Regions from separate parts of the Leucobacter albus genome, predicted to be linked through region 2. Evidence: predicted binding sites of a transcription regulator. Region 2 holds the regulator's gene; the other holds the start of a gene.
The links. Region 2 encodes HspR, which represses chaperone genes until heat shock. Its sites were predicted from a motif close to AAGTTGAGTCNNNNNGACTCAACTT; they were not measured.

Region 1 (7,565 bases), on a different contig from region 2:
GCGTTTCGCCCGGTCGCGAGCACCTCGCCTGCCGGGCCGAGCAGCACCGCCCCGACGGGTATCTCGCCCTCGGCCGCGGCGGCGCGCGCCTCGTCGATTGCGCGGCCCATTGCGCGAAGCTCGGCTGGTGATGGAGGGATGGTGGTCACGGCAATAGAATAGGGGCATGCGAGTCTTCGTTGCAGATCATCCACTGATCACACACAAACTGACGGTGCTGCGCGACGCGAAAACGCCGCAGCCGACATTCCGCCTCCTCGTCGAGGAGATCATGACGCTGCTGGCCTACGAGGCCACGCGCGAGGTGCGCGTCTCCCCGATCGAGATCCAGACCCCGGTCGCCAAGACCACGGGCGTGCGACTGAGCGAGCCACTGCCGCTCATCGTGCCGATCCTGCGCGCCGGGCTCGGCATGCTCGAGGGCATGGTCAAGCTCGTGCCGACCGCCGAGGTCGGCTTCCTCGGCATGGTGCGCGACGAAGAGACGCTGCAGCCGACCACGTACGCGGAGCGCCTCCCCGAGTCGCTCGCCGGGCGCCAGTGCTTCGTACTCGACCCGATGCTCGCGACCGGAGGCTCGCTCGCCGCGGCAATCGACTTCCTGTTCGCGCGCGGCGCCGACGACATCACCGCGATCTGCATTCTCGGCACCCCCGAGGGCGTCGAGCTCATGCGGCAGGCAGCTGGCGACCGCAATGTCACGCTCGTGCTGGGAGCCCTCGACGAGGGGCTCGACGAGAACGCCTACATCGTGCCCGGCCTCGGAGACGCTGGCGACCGCCTGTACGGCACCGCGTAACCGGGCCGGGCTCCGGCATCACGGCGCCTCCCACAGCGCAATATCAACGTCGAGCGCGGTTGGTAGCCACCTCGGCCGCCAACCGCGCTCGTTCGCTACGCGGCCGCGCTGCTCAGCGCGTCGACCTCATCAGCGGTGAGCGCCAGCGTCATCGACGCGAGCAGCGCCGGGAGCTGCGCGGTCGTACGCGCACTCGCGATCGGCGCGCCGTTCGCGAGCCGCAGACGCAGCCACGCGAGCGACACCGAGGCGAGCTCGGCTCCGTGCGCCGCGGCGATCTCATCGAGCGCCGCGAGCACCCGGCGGCCGCGATCGTCGAGGTAGGCAGCCGCGGCCGCCGCTCTCGGGCTTGCCCCCGCAGCCTCCGCCGCGCCCGCTTCCCGGTACTTCCCAGCGAGAAAGCCCTTGGCGAGCCCGAAGTAGGGGAAGACTGAGAGCCCCTCGCGATCCGCCACCGAATTCAGCCCGTTCGCCTCAAAATCGCGCTCGACGAGGTTGTAGTGCGGCTGCAGCGCGACGGGAAGATGGTAGCCGCCGGCCCGGGCGATCTCGAACCACTCCGCAACCCGCTCGGCCGTGTAGTTCGACACCCCGATCGCACGAATCTTGCCCGCATCGACGAGCCCCGAGAACGCCTCGACGGTCTCGGCGAGCGGGGTCTCCTCGTCGTCGAAGTGCGCGTAGTAGAGGTCAATGCGGTCGGTCTGCAGCCGCGCGAGCGAGGCGTCTGCCGCGGCCCGCACATTCGCCGCGGAGAGCCCGGAGAAGTCGGGGTGCGTCGACACCTTTGTCGCGAGCGTCACCCGGTCTCGCGCGCCGCGAGCGCTCAGCCACTCTCCAATGATCGTCTCCGATTCGCCGCCAGTGTTCCCTGGCACCCAGTGAGAGTACCCGTCGGCAGTGTCGACGAAATCGCCGCCGCCCGCGAGAAAGCCGTCGAGCACGGCGAACGAGTCGTCGCGGTCGGCCGTCCACCCAAACACGTTTGCGCCGAGCGCGAGCGGTGCGACCGCAAGCTCGGAGTGGCCAATTCGAATGCGCTCGGGCATGTGTCTCCATTCGTCAGCGGTGCCTTGGCGCACCACCTGCGACGCTACAGGGCCGGGCTGAGGGCCGCACGCCAGTCGTCGAGGGCGACAGGGTCGTCGGTGATAATGAGGTCGATGCCAGTAGCGCGCGCCTGCCGCCACTGCTTCGCCGTGTTCAGCGTGTAGACCATCGTGCCGATGCCGAGCAGCCGCGCCTCGTCGATGAGCCCGAGTTCACGGTCAAATACCTCCGTGCGAGCCCCAATCGCCGACACGTTCAGCATTGCCGCGAGTTCGAGCGTCGGCCTGCCCCAGTCGCGCGTGAGCATCACGCGCGCGAACTCAGGGGCGAGCACAGCGAGGCGCTCGAGGTTCTCCACCTCGAACGATTCAAAGGCCACGCGGTCGACGAGGTAACGCGCCCGAAGCAGGTCAACGGCGCCCGCGACATCGTCGTCGCCCCACAGCCCCTTGAGCTCGATGAGCGCGCGGCTATTGGTCGGAGCGAGCTCGTCGAGAAACTCTTCGAGGGTCGGGATAGGCTCGCCCGCGAACTCTGCACCGAACCACGAGCCTGCGTCGAGGGTGCGCAGCTGCTCGAGCGTGGCTTCCGCGACCTGGCCGGTGCCGGTCGTCGTGCGGTCGAGCGTCTCGTCGTGCATGAGCACCGGCACACGGTCGGCGGTGAGGTGCAGGTCGGCCTCGACAAAGTCGACGCCCTGGTCGAACGCGAGCCGCATCGCCGCGAGGGTGTTCTCGGGGGCGAGGGCGGCCGCGCCGCGGTGCGAGATGATGCCGAAACCCTCTCCCCTGCTGAGCGCGCCGTGGAGCTGCAGGGCGCTCGCTGGGGCGGCGTAGGGGTTGGATCCGAGGGCGGTGATGAGCGCTATCACGAAGAACGCAGCGAGCAGAGCTGTGCGTGCTCCGAAGTCTTGGGTTGGCTTCGCGCTGATGCGGTACCGAGGCTGGGTCACGGTGGCTCCTCCCCCGCGCATCGTCGCGCGGTGCACCCACCCTACCGGACTCCGTTACCGATTTGTGATCTTTTCTGGAGCTGCGCTCCGGGGCGCCTGCCCGCCCGGGGTACCCGCTGGCTCGGGGGCACCCGACCGCTCGGGGGCACCGCCCGCCCGGGGCACCCGGGCACTCCGGGCGCCCCGTCGTCGCAGGCTACTCCGCAGCCGCGGGCAGCAGCGCGAGAGCTTCGCCGCCGGGGGCGACGTCGATGCGAGCGACGTCGCCGTCGCGAATCTCGCCGCCGAGAATGCCGCGCGCCAGGCGATCATCGATTTCGCGCTGCATGAGCCTGCGCAGCGGCCGGGCGCCGTACACGGGGTCGTAGCCGCGCTGGGCGAGCCAGGCCCGGGCATCGGGCGTCACCGCGAGGGTGAGCCGGCGCTCGGCCAGGCGATCCTGCAGCCGATCGATCGAGATCTCGACGATTTGCGCGAGCGCATCGACCGACAGCGGGTGGAAGATCACCATCTCATCGAGGCGGTTGACGAACTCGGGCTTGAACGCGCGGCGCACCGTCTCTTGCACAGCCTCAACCTTGGCGCCCCAGGCCATGTCTGGGTCGACGAGGTACTGGCTGCCGAGGTTCGAGGTGAGAATGAGGATCGTGTTGCGGAAGTCGACGGTTCGGCCCTGGCCATCGGTGAGTCGGCCATCGTCGAGCACCTGCAGCAGCACGTCGAAGACCTCGGGGTGGGCCTTCTCGACCTCGTCGAGCAGCACGACCGAGTACGGCCTGCGCCGCACGGCCTCGGTGAGCTGGCCGCCCTGTTCGTAGCCAACGTACCCCGGAGGGGCACCGACGAGGCGCGAGACCGAGTGCTTCTCGCCGTACTCGCTCATGTCGATGCGCACCATCGCGTGCTCGTCGTCGAACAGGAACTCGGCGAGCGCCTTCGCGAGCTCGGTCTTACCGACACCGGTGGGCCCGAGGAACAGGAATGAACCGGTCGGGCGATTCGGGTCGGCGATACCCGCGCGCGTGCGCCGCACCGCGTCGGCGACGGCGTTCGCGGCCTCCTGCTGCCCGACGACCCGCTTGGAGAGCTCGTGTTCGAGCGCGAGCAGTTTCTCGGTCTCGCCCTGCATGAGGCGGCCGACCGGAATGCCCGTCCAGGCGGCGACCACACCCGCGATGTCTTCGTCGGTGACCTGCTCGTTGACCATGCGAGGCTCGCCGTCTGGGCCTTGTGCACCCTGCAGCTCGGCGCGCTCGGCCTCGGCAAGCTCCTTCTCGATCACTGGAATCTCACCGTAGAGCAGCTTCGACGCGCGCTCGAGGTTGCCCTCGCGCTGCGCTCGCTCGGCGTCCATGCGCCGCTGGTCGAGCTGCTCGCGCAGCGCGCCAACGCGGTTCAGGCTCGCGCGCTCGCGCTCCCACCGCTCCTCGAGGCCCGCGAGCTCCGTCTGCTTGCCTGAGAGGTCGTCGCGCAGCTTCGCCAACCGCTCCTTCGAAGCGTCGTCTTTCTCTTTCTTCAGCGCGAGCTCTTCGAGCTTCAGCCGGTCGACCGCACGGCGCAGTTCATCAATCTCGAGCGGGGCCGAGTCGATCTCCATGCGCAGCCGCGACGCAGCCTCGTCAATGAGGTCGATCGCCTTGTCGGGGAGCTGTCGCGCGGTGATGTAGCGGTTCGAGAGCGCCGCCGCCGCCACGAGCGCAGAGTCGGCGATCGTCACCTTGTGGTGCGCCTCGTAGCGCTCCTTCAGCCCGCGCAAAATGGCCACGGTGTCTTCGACGGAGGGCTCACCGACGTACACCTGCTGGAAGCGCCGCTCAAGGGCCGCGTCTTTTTCAATGTACTCGCGGTACTCGTCGAGGGTCGTGGCGCCGATCAGGCGCAGCTCGCCTCGGGCGAGCATAGGCTTAAGCATCTGCGAGGCTGCCACAGACGATTCGCCGCCGCCGGCACCCATGAGCGTGTGGAGCTCATCGATAAACGTGATGATCTGGCCGTCTGATTCTTTGATCTCGGCGAGCACCGCCTTCATGCGCTCCTCGAACTGGCCCCGGTACTTTGCGCCAGCGATGAGGGCAGAGATGTCGAGCGAGATGAGCTCTTTGTCTTTCAGAGATTCGGCGACGTCACCGGCGACGATGCGCTGGGCGAGGCCCTCGACGACGGCCGTCTTGCCGACGCCCGGCTCGCCGATGAGCACGGGGTTGTTCTTTGTGCGCCGGGTCAGCACCTGGCTTACGCGGCGAATTTCGCTGTCGCGCCCAATGACGGGGTCGAGCTTGCCCGAACGGGCCACCTCAGTGAGGTTCACGCCGAACTGCTCGAGCGCACTCTGCGTGTTCTCGCCGTCGGCTGGTTGCCAATTTGCCTGCATGATGTCCTTTCGTGGTGCGTGGGCGGTGCGCCTCGCGAACCCCACGAGGCGCAAACCTGAGTCGATATGACTCAAGTTTATGACGAAAGCCGATTTCTTGCTAGTCAGTTACCTGTGACTCTGCCGTGCAACGGCACCACTCGCGCTAACTGAGGTGCCGAAGATAGCGTTCAGGCGCAGCCATAAACCGGCGCCAGCTATCGACAATCTCGAGATCGTCGTAGGCGCGCATTCGCATGCCCCACTCACCAAGCTCGTAGATAGTCGCCCCGGGCAGCGCCGCGAGCACCGGCGAATGGGTCGACAGAATGACCTGCGAGCCGCTCTCTGCGAGCTCCTTCATACACCCCAGGAGCACCAGGCAGTTCGAGAACGAGAGCGCAGACTCGGGCTCGTCAAACACCCACAACCCCCGAATGCGCGACCGCGACTGCACAAACTCAAGAAAAGACTCGCCGTGACTCTGAAAATTGTGACGGCCAAGCACTCCCGCGTCTGCTTCTTCGATCGCCTGGAGGTACCCGAAATGACCGTGCATCGTTTCTGCCCGCAAGAAGACACCCTTGCGCGAGCCGCCCAGGCCTCGAGCAATCTGCAGGTGGGCCTCGAGGGGCGACTCTGTCGCGAGCGTTGAGTGCCTGGCGTTGTGGGTGCCGCCCTCGGCGTTCAGGCCGTAGGCTGTTGCGATCGCCTCGACGATCGTCGATTTGCCCGCGCCGTTCTCACCAACGAACACGGTCATTGCACCCAGCTCGAAGCGTCGATCGAGCAGCTGTCGAACCGCAGGCACCTCAGCGAACCACGACCGCCGGTCGGCGGGGTGGTCTTCGCGCTCTTCGATCCACCGCACCGGCAACGAGGGTATTCGCACCGAGACCTCGCTTTCTGCGCTCGCATTCGCGCGGCGCGAGCTTCGCCGTGGGCCGCCCGGTTCACTGATTCGGGCGCTGCCCACACCCTACTGCGCACCTCCGACATGCGGCACGCATGCTCGGCGGCCCCGCTCTGCTGCTGGCCCCGCCCCGCGGCCCCGCCCTGCTGCTAGCCTCGCCCTGCTGCTGGCCTCGCTGCCGGCCCCGCCCCGCCCCGCGCCGCCCCGCTGCAGGCCCGCTGCCAGCCCGGGCCTGCGGTACATAGGCAATCAGCCCAACCCAGGCCCCAAACCGCAGAACCACCCAGACCCTGTGCAGATTGCCGATCGACCGCAGCTGGTCCGGGCCCACCACCACCCCAGCCACCACCACCCAAGCCACCACCCAAGCCACCGCCACCACCCCAGCCACCGCCACCACCCGAGCCAGTAGGCTGAAATGGTGACCGACACCAGCACAGCCCACCCGCACGCCTTCGCCTCCGACAACTGGGCGGGGATCCACCCCGAGGTGCTTGCCGCGATCGCGGCGGCGAATACCGGCCACACCGTGGCATACGGCGGCGACCCGTGGACGCTGGAGTTCGAGTCGGTTGCACGGCGCCTCTTCGGCGAGCAGGCCGAGGCCTTCCCGGTGTTCAACGGGTCTGGCGCAAACGTGCTCGCACTGCAGGCGGCGCTGCCGCGCTGGGGCGCGGTGATCTGCGCGGCGACGGCCCACGTCAACACCGACGAGACGGGCGCGCCCGAGAAGACCGGCGGGCTCAAGCTGCTCCCGGTCGCCACGGCAGATGGCAAGCTCACCCCCGAGCTCGTCGACCGCGAGGCCTGGGGCTGGGGCAGTAAGCACCGCGCGCAGCCCCTTGCGGTCACGATCTCGCAGACCACCGAGCTCGGCACCTGCTACACGCCCGACGAGATTCGGGCGCTCGCCGAGCACGCGCACGAGCGCGGCATGCTGCTGCACATCGACGGCTCGCGGCTCGGGGCGGCGGCCGAACACCTCGGCACCAGCCTCGCCGCGATCTCGAGCGATGCCGGGGCAGACCTGCTAAGCCTTGGCGCAACCAAGAATGGCGCGCTCGCGGCCGAGGCGGTCGTTGTGCTGCGCCCCGGCGCGGTCGAGGGGGTCGAGTTTCTCCGCAAGATCAACCTGCAGCTCGCTTCGAAGATGCGCTTCGTGTCGGCCCAGCTCACCGCGCTCTACGGCGGCGACCTGTGGCTGCGCAACGCGGCGCACGCGAACGCCATGGCCGCACGGCTCGCCGCGGGAATCGAGCGGGCCGCGGCGCCTGGCGTGCGGGTCGCCTACCCCGTACAATCCAACGCCGTGTTTGCGGAGCTGCCCGACGAGGTCGCCCTGCGCGCCCAGCGCCAGTTCATGTTTGGTGCGTGGCCAGCGAAGGCCGGCCTGTACCGGCTGATGTGCGCGTTCGACACGACCGAGCGCGACGTCGACGCGCTGCTCGCACTGATTGGTGACGAGCGGAGCTAGCGCGCGACGCGGGGCAGATCGCAGCGG
Region 2 (7,565 bases):
CGTGCCCGCGTACTTCAACGACGCCGAGCGTCAGGCCACGAAGGAGGCCGGCGAGATCGCTGGCCTCAACGTGCTCCGCATCATCAACGAGCCCACCGCCGCAGCGCTTGCTTACGGCCTCGACAAGGGTAAGGAAGACGAGCTCATCCTCGTCTTCGACCTCGGTGGCGGTACCTTCGACGTCTCCCTCCTCGAGGTGGGCAAGGACGAAGACTTCTCGACCATTCAGGTTCGTTCGACCTCGGGCGACAACCGGCTCGGCGGCGACGACTGGGATGAGCGCGTCGTGAAGTGGCTGAGCGAGCAGTTCAAGAACTCGACCGGCGTCGACGTCTCGAAAGACAAGATTGCACTCCAGCGCCTGAAGGAGGCCGCTGAGCAGGCGAAGAAGGAGCTCTCGAACTCGATGAGCACCCAGATTCAGCTGCCCTACCTCTCGCTCACCGAGAACGGCCCGGCGAACCTCGACGAGACGCTCACCCGCGCGAAGTTCGAGGAGCTCACGAAAGATCTGCTCGAGCGCACCCGCAAGCCGTTCGAGGATGTCATCAAGGAAGCCGGCGTGAAGGTCGGCGACATCGCGCACGTTGTGCTCGTTGGTGGCTCGACCCGCATGCCCGCAGTCACCGAGCTCGTGAAGCAGCTCACCGGTGGTCGCGAGCCGAACAAGGGCGTGAACCCCGATGAGGTTGTCGCCGTTGGTGCAGCCCTCCAGGCTGGCGTGCTGAAGGGCGAGCGCAAGGACGTTCTGCTCATCGACGTCACCCCGCTGTCGCTCGGTATCGAGACCAAGGGTGGCATCATGACGAAGCTCATCGAGCGCAACACGGCTATCCCGACGAAGCGCTCTGAAACGTTCACCACGGCCGAAGACAACCAGCCTTCGGTTGCGATTCAGGTCTTCCAGGGCGAGCGCGAGTTCACCCGCGACAACAAGAACCTCGGAACGTTCGAGCTGACCGGCATCGCACCGGCGCCGCGCGGCGTGCCCCAGGTCGAGGTCACCTTCGACATCGACGCCAACGGCATCGTGCAGGTGTCGGCAAAGGACAAGGGCACCGGCACCGAGCAGACGATCACCATCTCGGGTGGCTCGACGCTCTCGAAGGACGACATCGAGCGCATGGTGCGCGAGGCTGAAGAGCACGCGGCCGACGACAAGAAGCGTCGCGAGGCAGCTGAGCAGCGCAACAACGCTGAGCAGCTCGCGTACTCGGTCGAGAAGCTCATCTCGGAGAACGAAGACAAGCTCCCTGAGGATGTCAAGACCGAGGTGCAGGGCGACCTCGACGCGCTCAAGACCGCGCTCGCCGGCGAGGACGACGATGCGGTGAAGACCGCGTTCGACAAGCTGAGCGCGAGCCAGCAGAAGCTCGGCGAGGCGATCTACGCGCAGTCGCAGGAAACACCCGAGGCCGGGGCAGAGAACGCGGAGTCAAACGATGACGACGTGGTCGACGCAGAGGTCGTTGAAGACGACGAGAACGGCGCAACCGAGGAGCAGAAGTAACCATGGCGAACGAGGAACATCTGGGCGACGACCAGCCGTTGGGCGATGTTCCGGCGGGCCAGGCTGACGAAGCATCGCAGGCCGATGCTTCGTCGGCCCCCGGGGCGGAGGGAACCCCCTCCGCTTCCGGGCCGGAAGGCGACGACCTGACGGTAGACGACATTCTGGGCGCGGCGCAGACCGAGGCCGCCGCGGGGGCAGACGCCGCCGCAGCCGAGGCAGCAGCTGAAGCAGGCGAAGAGAACCCCTACCTGGAGGATCTTCGCCGCCTCACCGCCGAGTATGCGAACTACCGCAAGCGCACCGAGGCGAACGTCGAGCTCGATAAGCAGCGCGCGAAGGCTTCGGTCGTCGTGCAGTTGCTGTCGGTACTTGACGACCTCGACCGTGCCGAGCAGCACGGTGACCTCGAAGAGGGCAGCGCATTCGCAACTATCGCGCAGAAGCTTCGCGCGAGCCTCGAACGGCTCGGCGTCGAGAGCTTCGGCGAGAAGGGCGAGCCTTTTGACCCGCAGGTGCACGAGGCAATTGCTCAGGTACCGGTTCCCGGCACCGAGCAGCACACTGTGCTTGACGTAGTCGAGCGGGGCTATCGCATCGGAGATGTTGAGCTGCGCCCCGCCAAGGTAGCGGTGGCGGTGGGAGCTGATGGCTAGTCAAGACTGGTTAGATAAAGATTTCTACCGCACGCTCGGCATCTCCAAAGACGTCGACGATGCCGAACTGAAGAAGGTCTACCGCAAGCTCGCGCGCAAGTATCACCCGGATTCGAACCCGAATGATGCGGCGGCCGAGGCGAAGTTCAAGGAGATCAGCGAGGCCTATTCGGTGCTCTCCGATAGGGAGCAGCGCTCGGAGTACGACCAGATTCGAGCGATGGGCGCAGGCGGCGCGAGGTTCACCTCGGGCGGCCAGGGCGGCCAGGGCTTCGAAGACGTCTTCGGCGGCATGTTCGGCGGCGGCCACGGCGGCAGGAACACGCAGTACACGTTCCAGCAGGGCGGCTACGACGACATCTTCAACATGTTCGGCGGCGGGGCCCAGCGCGGCCCGCAAAAGGGTCGCGACGTGAACGCAACCACGACGATCGACTTCGAGACTGCGGTGAGTGGCGATACCGTCACGCTGCAGACCTCGAACGGCAACGTCAAGGTGAAGATCCCTGCCGGCGTCTCGAACGGCCAGAAGATTCGCATCAGGGGCAAGGGCGAGCCCGGCCAGGCAGGCACCCCTGCCGGTGACCTCATGCTCACCGTCACGGTGCGTAAGCACCCGGTGTTTGAGCGTGACGGGTTGAACCTGAAGCTCAAGCTGCCTGTGACCTTCACAGAGGCGGCGCTCGGCGCTACCGTTGAGGTACCGACGCTCGGTGGCGACACCGTGCGGCTCAAGGTGCAGCCAGGCACGCCGAGCGGCCGGGTGCTGCGCGTGAAGGGCCGCGGCGTGAAAACCTCGAAGGGCACGGGAGACCTGCTCGCCGAGGTGCAGGTGGCGGTGCCAAGCCACCTGAGCGACGCGGCGCGCGAGGCGCTCGAGGCGTTTCAGCAGGTCGAGCCGCAGGAGAACCCGCGCGACGACCTGTTCGCCAGGGCGCGCGGTTAGCAGACAACAAACGAGAACGGTGTAGGGGAGGGGTCATGGCAAACGTGCAGATGGACAGGTTCACACCGGTGTTTGCGATCGCTGCCGCCTCTGAACTCGCCGAGATGCACCCGCAGACGCTGCGGCAGTACGACCGTATTGGGCTCGTAGTGCCGCAGCGTACCAGCGGCAACACCAGGCGCTATTCGCTGTATGACGTGCACCGGCTGCGCGAGGTTGCCAGGCTGTCGGCCGAGGGGCTGAGCCTCGAGGGCATTCGCCGCGTGCTGACGCTCGAAGACCGGGTGCGCGAGCTCGAAGAACAGGTGCACGAGCTCGAGCGCGCGCTGTCAGACGAGCTGCTGAAGCGACCCGACAGGCGCGTGTTTGCCGCGGGCGCTGGCGGCGAGGTGGTGACCCTGCGGCGGGGCACCCGGGTGCGCCGCAACGCCGAGGTCGTGGTGTGGAAGCCATAGCAGCCGAGCTCGAGGAGTTTTGCAGCACGCTCACCCGCGAACCCGATTTCGATGCGGCTGAGCTGCGCGCTTACGACACCGCCGACCTGCTCGCGCTCACGACCGCCGCCGAGCGAATCCGCGGCGCCCAGCCGGGCACTGTCGTCACCGTCGGCGACCGGCACGGCGCGCTGACGCTCGGCGCGGCGGCCGTGCTTGGTGCGACGGGTGTTCGCGCATATCAGGATCCGCTGCTCGCCGAGCGCGCGCTCGCGCAGAACGCCGCCCGCCTCGACCTCGCCGGCAGCTACTCGGCCGAGCCGCTTGGCGAGACGCTGCTCGCGGGGGCCGAGACCGTGCTCGTGCAGCTGCCGCGCGGCCTTGAGGCGCTCGAAGAGATCGCCTGGAAGATTGCCCGCTTCGCCCCACCCGACGTGCGGGTGTTCGCCGCTGGCCGGGTCAAACACATGACGCTGGCTCAGAACGAGGTGCTCGCGAAATACTTTGGCGAGGTCGCCGCCGGCCTCGGCTGGCGAAAGTCGAGGGTGGTGCAGGCCGCCGGCCCGACGCCGCAGTTTGCCGGCGCAGAACCGCCGTTTCCGAAGTGGGGCGCAGACCGCGAGCTCCCGTTCGGCCTCGCGGCTTTCGGGGCGACGTTCGGCGGTACGAAGCTCGACCACGGGAGCCGGTTGCTGCTCAGCACCTTCGCCGCCGGTCAGGGCCGCGATGCGTGGGGCGGATCGCCGGGGCGCACACACATCTTCGACCTTGGTTGCGGCAGCGGCGTGCTGGCCGTCTCGGCGGCGCTCGCCCTTCCCTCAGCGGCGGTGATTGCGAGCGACCAGTCTGACGCGGCCGTGCGGTCAACGGCGCTCACGGCCGGCGCGGCCGGTGTCGCCGGGCGCGTCGCGATCCACCGCGCAGACGGCGCCGAGGCGGTCGCCGACGGCTGGGCAGATCTCGTGCTCCTCAACCCGCCCTTTCACACGGGTGCGACGGTGCACGCCGGCGTCGGCCAGCGGCTCATTCGCGATTGCGCGCGGGTGCTGCGCCCCGGCGGCGAGCTGCGCATCGTCTTCAATTCGCACCTCGGCTACCGGCCGTTGCTCGAGCAGGCGATCGGCCCCGTGCGGCAGCTCGCGCGCGACGCGACGTTCACCGTGCTCTCGGTCACACGGCGCTAGCGCAGTAGCCACCGAACTCCCAGGCAGGCGAAGCCTAGAATAAGGGTGTGAGCGATAAACTCTTGCACTTGGTGCGCCACGGGGAGGTTCATAACCCCGATCTCGTGTTGTACGGCCGAATCCCCGGGTTCCGCCTCTCCGAGCGCGGTCACGCGATGGCTGAGGCCGCCGCGCTCGAGCTCGCGGGCAGCGACCGCAAGGTCGTCGCGCTGTACGCGTCGCCGCTCGAGCGGGCCCAGCAGTCTGCGCGCCCGATCGCGAGCGCGCTCGGGCTCGAGATTCAGACGGAGGATCGCATCATCGAGCCGACGAACTTCTTCGAGGGCAAGGTGAACTCCGGGCCAGATGCGGCGTTCAAGAAGCCGCGCTACTGGTACAAATTTGTGAATCCCTTCCGCCCGAGTTGGGGGGAGCCGTACCGGCAGGTTGCCGCGCGCGTGCGCGAGGCAATGAACGACGCGTGGGACAACACGCAGGGCGGCGACATCGTGATGGTCGCCCATCAGTCACCCATCTGGATGGCCCACCTCGATATCGCGGGCAAGCCGCTGTTTCACAACCCGGCGACCAGGCGCTGCGATCTGTCGAGCATCACGACCTTTGAGCGCCGCGGCAACCGCTGGTTCGAGGTCGACTACCGCAACCCCGCGAAGTCGCTCATGGGCGACGCGACTGACGTAGGAGCAGTATGACGACGCGCCGCATCGCAGCCGTGACCGCTGCTGCCGCCGCCATTGCCATCGGGCTTGTCGGCTGCAGCACGAACGAAAGCGACACCCTCTCCTCGCAGTGGCAAGAGGGGAGCGACAAGGGGTATGTCGCCGGCGACGGCTCATCGGCCTCGTTCCCGGCGAGCGATCGCGGCGACGCGGTCGAGTTTGGCGGCGAGACAGAGTTCGGCAATCAGCTCGGCTCGGCCGACACGCTCGGCAGCGTTACTGTCGTGAACTTTTGGTACGCCGGCTGCCCGCCGTGCCGCGCTGAGGCTCCTGATCTCGTCGAGGCGTATGACGAATTCGCGCCGCAGGGCGTGAAGTTTGTCGGGGTGAATACCCGTGACCAGGCCGCTCAGGCGCAGCAGTTCGGCGTGGAGTTTGGCATTGAGTACGAGTCGATTCTCGACAACCCGGGGGGCCGCTCGGTGCAGCGCGCCTTCGCTGGGCAGATTCCGCTGAACGCCGTGCCGACGACGTTGATTCTCGACACCGAGGGGCGCATCGCGCACACGGTCGTCGGTCAGCTCGCCGGTGCGTCGCAGCTGCGCACGCTCATCACGGAGACGCTCGAAGAGCAGCCCGCCGCGGGCAAGAACTGATGGGGATCTCTGAGATCATCGCCGACGGGCAGCTGCTCGTTGCGATGGGAATCGCGCTCGCCGCGGGTCTCGTCTCGTTCCTGTCGCCCTGCGTGCTGCCGCTCATTCCCGGCTACCTAGCGTATGTCTCGGGCATCGCCGGCACGTCGAGCCCGAACGCGGCCGACCCGAAGGCCGCGGGCAAGCGCGAGCGCAACCGCATGGTGCTCGGTTCCGTGCTGTTCGTGCTTGGGTTCGCCGTCGTGTTCGTGGTGCTGCTCACGCTCTCGGGCGCGATTGGCGCTAGCCAGTGGTACCTCGACTGGCAAGACGTCATCTTGCGCGTTATGGGCGTCGTCGTGATCGTCATGGGCCTCGTGTTCATGGGAGTGTTCTCGCGCTTTCAGCGCACCACGCGGTTGAAGTTCAGCCCGCGGGTTGGGCTCGCTGGCGCGCCGTTTCTCGGCATCGTGTTCGCGATTGGGTGGGCGCCGTGCCTCGGCCCGACGATTGGCACCGTCAGCCTGCTCGCGATGCAGCAGGGCTCGGTGGGGCGCGCGGCGCTGCTCGCACTCGTGTACACGCTCGGCCTCGGCATTCCGTTTGTGCTCGCGGCGTTTGGCTTCGGCTGGATGACGCAGACGATGACGTTCTTCAAGCGCCACATCCGCACGGTGAACATCGTCGGCGGCGTGATTCTCATTATTCTCGGCATCCTCATGGTCTCAGGGCTGTGGGGTCTCATCATGAGCGAACTCCAGGTGGTGATTGGCGGCTATGTCACGCCCCTCTGATTACGATGACGGATCGGGCCTCCCGGCCCCGGTCACGAGCCCCGAGCTCGGCATCACCGGCTGGTTCCGGTGGTTCTGGCGGCAGCTCACGAGCATGCGCGTCGCGCTGATCCTGCTGCTGTTGCTCGCCGTGGCGGCGATCCCCGGTTCGCTGGTGCCGCAGCGCGGCGCCGACCCCAACGGCGTCATCCAGTACGAAAAAGACAACCCGACGCTGTTCAAGATTCTCGACGCGTTCCCGATTCAGGCCTTCGACGTCTACGGCTCGGTGTGGTTCTCGGCGATCTACCTGCTGCTGTTCATCTCGTTGATCGGCTGCGTGCTGCCGCGCATCAAGCATCACTGGCAGGCCTGGCGCGGCAAGCCCCCGAAGACCCCGGCGCGGCTCAACCGCATGGCGGGCTTCTCCGAGATTCGGGTGACGAACGAAAACGCGACCGAGGAGGAGCGCCTCGCGTTCGCGAACGCTGCGGTCGAGTCTGCGGCGGCCATGCTGCGCCGGCAGCGCTACCGCGTGCAGGTGCAGAAGGCAGCGCATCGTGGCGTCGCCGAGGTTTCGGTGTCGTCGGAGCGCGGGTACCTGCGCGAGACGGGCAACCTATTGTTTCACGTCGCGCTGCTCGGCGTGCTCGTGTGCGTCGGGCTCGGCAGCGCTTTTACCTTCAACGGCCAGCGCGTGCTCTACGAGGGCGAGAGCTATGTCAACCAGCTCATCGACTACGACTCGGCGACCGCTGGCCGGGCGTT

Region 1: the regulator HspR is predicted to act here: its motif matches at 5,226-5,250, upstream of ABD115_RS01355 (ATP-dependent Clp protease ATP-binding subunit).

What each region holds. Positions count from the first base shown of each region.
Region 1 is NZ_BAAAKZ010000001.1:298,302-305,866, reverse strand. Features, by position in the region: gene ABD115_RS01375 (nucleoside deaminase) at 1-110, opposite strand, end outside; gene upp (uracil phosphoribosyltransferase) at 167-799, shown strand; gene ABD115_RS01365 (aldo/keto reductase) at 895-1,848, opposite strand; gene ABD115_RS01360 (glycerophosphodiester phosphodiesterase) at 1,893-2,801, opposite strand; gene ABD115_RS01355 (ATP-dependent Clp protease ATP-binding subunit) at 2,998-5,172, opposite strand; gene ABD115_RS01350 (AAA family ATPase) at 5,318-6,022, opposite strand; gene ABD115_RS01345 (threonine aldolase family protein) at 6,486-7,538, shown strand.
Region 2 is NZ_BAAAKZ010000004.1:27,469-35,033, reverse strand. Features, by position in the region: gene dnaK (molecular chaperone DnaK) at 1-1,510, shown strand, start outside; gene ABD115_RS07800 (nucleotide exchange factor GrpE) at 1,513-2,166, shown strand; gene ABD115_RS07795 (DnaJ C-terminal domain-containing protein) at 2,159-3,112, shown strand; gene ABD115_RS07790 (heat shock protein transcriptional repressor HspR) at 3,148-3,567, shown strand; gene ABD115_RS07785 (class I SAM-dependent methyltransferase) at 3,555-4,730, shown strand; gene ABD115_RS07780 (histidine phosphatase family protein) at 4,778-5,422, shown strand; gene ABD115_RS07775 (TlpA family protein disulfide reductase) at 5,419-6,045, shown strand; gene ABD115_RS07770 (cytochrome c biogenesis CcdA family protein) at 6,045-6,818, shown strand; gene resB (cytochrome c biogenesis protein ResB) at 6,802-7,565, shown strand, end outside.